Chloroflexus aurantiacus J-10-fl: one gene and its partner. The main gene of each other region encodes a partner of the protein of the gene in region 2 in a complex. Links are inferred from orthologs where the notes say so. Each region holds a gene or a part of one and is shown on either strand. Other genes may lie near its edges.

Region 1 (3,249 bases), 740 kb from region 2 along the record:
ACCGCCGTAGGCCAACAGCTCTCGCACAATTGCCGTGGCAATTGCGGCGCCACTGCCCATCCCACTGGCAATTGGGATGGCAGAGCGAATTGTGATCTCGACATCAGCCGGCAGCCCGAAACGTTCGACGACAGTGGTGACCAGCCTGCTGAGTGGATCGGTCGGCTGTTCGGCCACGCGCCACCTGCCACCGAGATCAGGGGCATGGATCATCGGCCCACTCCCGGCAGGAGATGGCGCTACGGTAGCCGTGGCGCGAATATCGGCCAGTGGCAGAGCAATCGCCGGACGACCGTAGACGACGGCGTGCTCGCCACAGAGGATGAGTTTCGCCGGTGCCGTTGCCATCGCTTAGCTGCGGATTGTAGCACCCAGTTCCCGTTCGAGACTGGAAATGATCTTCTTGCGAATCTTCGCCAGTGTCTCGTCGAGAAGGGTGCGGTCGGGAGCCCGGAAAGTCAGGTGATAGGTAAGACTCCGCTTGCCTTCACCAACTTGTGGCCCACTATACCGGTCGAAGAGGACCAGGCTCTCCAGGTATTCGCCGGCACTACGCTGAATGACGCTCCGAATCTGGGCTTCAGTCACCGTTTCGTCGGCAACAATGGAGAGGTCCTGCGTACTGGCCGGGAAGCGCGAAATTGGCCGGTAGACCGCCTGTCCGGCATGGACGAACAGGGTTTCCAGATCAATCTCGGCCAGCACGATGCGCGGTACCGTCACCTCAAGCCGGGCACGTACCTGTGGATGGGCTTCGCCAAGCACACCAACGACCTGCTGCTCAACCGCCCGTCCACGCCCGTCACGTTGCGTGGTGAGCACAAGCGTCGCTGACCGACCGGGGTGGAAGCGCTCGTCGTCGGTGAGCGGCACAAAGCTCAGCCGGTCGGACAGCCCCAGGCGTTCACCAAGCAGCTCGACAATCCCTTTGACATCGTAGAAATCGAGCCAGTCGCGGTCGGTGCTCAACCAGCTCTCTGGCTGGCGAGGACCGGCGAGAGCGATTGCCAGACGCCGGGGTTCGTCGGGTAGCCAGCGATCATCCTGTCCTGGTTGGGCAAGTGGGAGATACACCCGCCCGATCTCGAAGACTGTCGAGCGTTCGCGTTCACGGAGGTTCATCGCCAGCGCTGCGGCAATTGAAGGCAGCAGCGAGCGGCGCAGGTAGACATGCTCTGGTGTGCTGGGATTGCTCAGCTTGAGGTAGCGATCAGCTATCGCTTCAGATGGGTGGACCCTGGCAACCAGCTCCATATCGATCAGCGAATAGGTGATCAATTCGGTCAGACCGGCGCCGGCCATCAGATCACGAACCTGCTCCTCAAGCTCGATAGCGCGCTGGGTCGCCGGTGGCGGCAGCTCGTCGGCCAGTCGGGTATCTGGGATGCGGTCATAACCGTAGATGCGAGCAATCTCCTCGCACAGGTCAGCCGTCATGGTCACATCTTGTCGAAATGAAGGCACCTTCACGCGCACTGTCGGTTCAACCGCCAGCATGGCAAAATCACCGACCGTTGCACTTCCCACCACCGTACACTCAAAGCCAAGACGGCTGAGCATGTCGGCAATGGTATGGCTATCGAGGTGAATGCCGAGGAGCCGACGCACTTCGGACGGAGGTAAATCAATCGTCACCGACTGCCACGGACGCGAGTAGACATCGATGAAATCGGCGGCAATGGTGGCACCGGCGTAGAGACGCATCAGTTCGAGACAGCGACGCAGCGCGATAGGGGGCAACTCGTAATCTACCCCGCGTTCAAAGCGGCGTGATGCCTCACTAGGCAGCTTCAGGCCACGGGCGGTACGTCGGATCTGTACCGGTTCCCAGATCGCCGCTTCCAGCAAGACATTCGTTGTTGCCTCGCTTACCTCTGAACTTGCACCACCCATCACACCCGCCACCGCCAGCGGCCCGGTCTCATCGCAAACCAGCAGGGGCGGATGGGTTAAGCCACTCTCATCACCAGGGGTTAAATCACGGTCACGGTTATCGAGCGTGGTCAGGCGTTCGCCAGGCTGGGCCAGCCGCACAATCAAATGACGATTGGCAACCCGGTCGGCGTCGAAGGCGTGGGTTGGTTGGCCCCACTCCAGCATCACATAGTTGGAAATGTCAACAATATTGTTAATCGGGCGCATCCCGGCATTGATCAGCCGGCGCTGCATCCAGAAGGGTGACGGACCGATCTTGACGCCTTCTGCCAGCCCGACCATAAAGCGCGGACAGAGATCGGGGGTAAGCACAGTCACTGCGGCCCGCCCAATCAGCGAAGGGCCGGTTGCCTCAACCTGTGGTTCGGGGATATGCAGTGGTGCACCGGTGAGGGCGGCAACTTCGCGGGCCACACCAACAATAGAGAGACAACGAGCGAAATTAGGCGTGAGATCAATTTCAAGCACTACTTCGCCTAAATAATCGCGTAACGGCATTCCGACCGGTGCGTCATCGGGCAAAATCAAAATACCTTCGTGATCCTCACTCAACCCCAGCTCTTTCTCGGAACAGAGCATGGCATCGCTCATCACGCCACGTACCGGGCGGCCCTTGAGTTTTGTAATCACCCACCCTTCAGCGTGACCATCGTACAACTGCGCACCTTCGCGAGCGAATACCGCCTTGAGCGGATGAGTTAAACGCCCTTGATCACGGTACTGAAACAGATTGGGGGCACCGGTCACCACCGTATGGGGCTGCGCGGCACCGTAATCAACGTCGGCCAGCACCAGGCGATCTGCGTTCGGATGCGAACGAACCTCCAGGACGTTTGCCACCACGATCAGTTCGGGATCCCAGGGCAAAGGGGCACCTTCAACGCCGATACGATGAATCTGAGCGACCTCCATACCGCCAAAGGTCAGGCGGCGGGCCAGTTCCTCGACCGGCAGATCAATTGTTACAAATTCTCGCAACCACGACAGTGGAACTCTCATATGCTCCTCGGTGTAGCAATCTGGCTGCTGCGATTGTAGCCATGGCCCTGCGGACTGTCAAGAGTGAGCACCGGGAAAGCGATAGGGTTCCATCACCCTGTTCAGACACAACGCACCGTGTAGCCACCTATTGCGTCGATTATCTACCGATGGCAGGGATTGGAAACCTGCTCCAGCCTCGCTATGCACAAAGCCTTGCGGTAGATTGATGGGAAATCAGGCAAAGTGGCGAATGTAATGCACCTGGCAGCGTACATGTGAAGAGTACGATTTCTGCGCTTCAAACCACACGACACTATCTGCAATCTTACGAAC
Region 2 (2,967 bases):
TTATTGAAGGTGTGCGCCTCGTTACCGATGCCCTTACTGCCGGTGCTGAGGTGCGCCTTGTGCTCTACGCTCCCGACCAACTGGCAACGACGACCGCCGGCACTGCACTGCTCAATCGCCTCCGTCACCTGCCTCATTGCTTTCCGGCCACTCCCGCTGTTATTGTCGCCGCCGCCGATACTGAACAACCACAAGGCGTTGTTGCCGCAGTGACCTGGCCAGAATTACCGCCCCGCCCTGGTCTTCGGCTGGTCCTGGATGCCATTCAAGACCCTGGCAATGTTGGGACGCTGCTCCGTTCCGCAGCCGCGGCTGGAGTCGGGCTTGTGATGTGTGCCCCCGGTACCGTCGATCCCTTCAATCCCAAGGTGGCCCGCGCCGCAATGGGAGCCCATTTTTTAGTACCATTGCGGGTCTCGCCCTGGGAGACGATACGTGCTGAGTTGCAGTCATACACTGTGTATGCTGCCGACAGCGCCGGTCAACAGCCCTACTATGCCGTCGATTGGCGTCAACCGGCGGCGCTCATTGTTGGCAACGAAGCCCATGGCTTGAGCGAACCTGCACGTGCGCTGGCGCATCAGACGATTACCATCCCGATGAGCGGTTCTATCGAGTCGCTCAACGCAGGGGTGGCCGGCAGCATCATCCTGTTTGAAGCGCTCCGGCAACAGACGGTTGCTCATTAGACTCAGAATAAACGTGGTACCGGGACACCTGCTGGTGTAGCCCACCATTGTTTGTTACACTAACCCGAACTCGGATTATAATAGCAGAGAGATACCACTTGCCGCTAATAATCTATGGTGTCACATGACCACACTGCTCGATGAATTGACAACTCTCGAACAAGAAGCCCTGACCGCGCTTGAGACTGTTGCCGACTTGTCTGCACTCACCGAATGGAAGAGCCGCTTTATCGGCAAACAGGGTCGTCTGTCGCGTCTCAGCCGGGGGCTTGGTGCATTGCCGGCCTCCGAACGCCCACTGGTCGGTCAGCGGGTCAATGCCTTGCGCGAGCAACTCGAAGCAGCGTTCAGCGCTGCGAAAGAGCGCCTGGAAGCACAGGCCGTTGCTGCTGAGCTGGCCGCCGAGCGCATCGACGTTACAATGCCCGGTCGTCGCCCTGCCGTCGGTTATGTCCATCTGACCAACCAGATTCTGCGCCAGGTTCAGCATATCTTTGCCGAGATGGGGTTTCAGGTTTGGGAAAGCCCTGAAGTTGAGTACGACGCATTCAATTTCAGTTTGCTAAACTTCCCCGATGACCATCCGGCCCGCGATATGCAGGACACGTTTTATGTCGAGATGCCGGCTGGCGCACCTTCCGTACTCTTGCGCACCCACACCTCACCCGGTCAGATCCATGCTATGCGCCGCAATGCGCCCAATCCGCTGCGCGTACTCATCCCCGGCAAGGTCTACCGCAACGAACAGGTAACGGTACGCAGCGAGATGATGTTCCACCAGTTCGAGTTTCTCGCGGTTGGGCGGAATGTCACGATGGCTGATTTGAAGGGCACGCTCAGCTTTTTCGCCGAACGCATGTTTGGTCCAGGCACCCGGGTTCGCCTGCGCCCCAGTTTCTTCCCCTTCACCGAACCCAGTGCCGAGATGGATGTGACCTGCTTCCTCTGCGGTGGGAAGGGCTGTCGGATTTGCAAATATGCCGGCTGGCTCGAAATTGGCGGGTGCGGGATGGTACATCCAAACGTGCTGCGCAACGGCGGGTATGATCCGGCAGAGTTCAGTGGTTTCGCGGGTGGGTTTGGCCCCGAACGAGTAGCGATGCTCAAATACGGTATCGACGATATTCGCTGGTTCTATAGCGGCGACCAACGCTTTGTTGAACAGTTCGGATAAGGTATGCGTAGAGATGAATTGAACCGGGCCATCCACGATCTCTACCGCGCTGAACACGAAGCCCTTGGCGAGCGCGGTGGCTACGAGTTGCTGGAACGCGCTCGCCAGTGGAATCTCGCCCCCACCCTGGCTGCCGGTGGCGTGATTGTCTTTCCCCATGCCGGGGTCGCCGATTGCGGTCACCAGATTGCTGCTGCCGTTCACGCCTGCCTCGATAGCGGCGCAGATCGAGTGCTGGTTATCAGCGTGCTGCACGCCTGGAATGACGAGATGGAGCAGGCTCGCCGGCGCGTGGCTGCCGGTGGCTCTCCTTCTGCCGAGCGTTATTGGGGTATCCAGGGGCCAGGGCTTCAACGCGGAAATGAATGGCAACTCGATCACGCGCTCTACAGCTTTCGTTTCTTCTGGGAACTGGAAACCCGTCGGCGCGGGATTCGTGGCCCGCAGGTGATCGAACGTTATCCCTACCTGGCCGGTGGGCATCCAGAATTACTGCCCGGCATTGAAGAGTTGATCGAACTGGCTCAGGATGCAGTGATTGTCTCTACCGCCGATCCATTCCACCACGGTATTGGCTACGGCGACCCACCTGAACAGTCATTCGCTCCCGCCGAAGGTGGTCTGGAACTGGCACGCCAAACGATTGAAGAGGGCATGCAACTCCTGGCGAACGGCGATTATTGGGGGTACAATCAACACTGCGTGCGCGCCAAGAGTGATGCCCGCGATGCCGGTCAGGTCTTCCGCTTTTTACGCGGCCCTCTCCAGGGTGAGATTCTCGATCTGGTGGCCAGTGATGCCACCCAACTCTATCAATCGCCGCCACCTACGTGGGTAGCCGCTCCTCTGGTGCGCTGGACGAAAGTAACTGTATGAATCGACACCGCTTGTGGCTGTACACCGTGCTCTTCGCCGGGGTTCTGATCGCGTCAACGGCATCAATCCTGATTCGTTACGCTCAGGGCACCGGCATGTCGTCGCTGAGCATCGCTGCCGGACGATTGGGATTGGCCGCCCTGATTCTGACGCCACTGGCGTTGCACCGTTCTAGTCAGGAAATTCGCCACCTATCGCGCCGCGATGTGATCTTTGGCGCAGCAGCAG

Evidence for each region. The genes of interacting proteins can lie anywhere in the genome.
Region 1: the proteins of pheS (region 2) and pheT are in contact, whole or in part, in a crystal structure (PDB 6P24), measured with the Escherichia coli proteins. The link is inferred for Chloroflexus aurantiacus J-10-fl from one-to-one orthologs.

What each region holds. Positions count from the first base shown.
Region 1 is NC_010175.1:1,220,949-1,224,197, forward strand. Bases 144-3,242 are described here. They hold pheT (phenylalanine--tRNA ligase subunit beta), read right to left. Parts: upstream 2,935-3,242; coding sequence 352-2,934; downstream 144-351. Other genes in these bases: mvk (mevalonate kinase), read right to left, coding at 144-348. Outside these bases: more of mvk, read right to left, coding at 1-143.
Region 2 is NC_010175.1:485,744-488,710, forward strand. What follows is about bases 22-2,838. They hold pheS (phenylalanine--tRNA ligase subunit alpha), read left to right. Parts: upstream 22-813; coding sequence 814-1,863; downstream 1,864-2,838. Other genes in these bases: CAUR_RS01965 (TrmH family RNA methyltransferase), read left to right, coding at 22-689; CAUR_RS01975 (hypothetical protein), read left to right, coding at 1,867-2,739; CAUR_RS01980 (DMT family transporter), read left to right, coding at 2,736-2,838. In the rest of the region: more of CAUR_RS01965, read left to right, coding at 1-21; more of CAUR_RS01980, read left to right, coding at 2,839-2,967.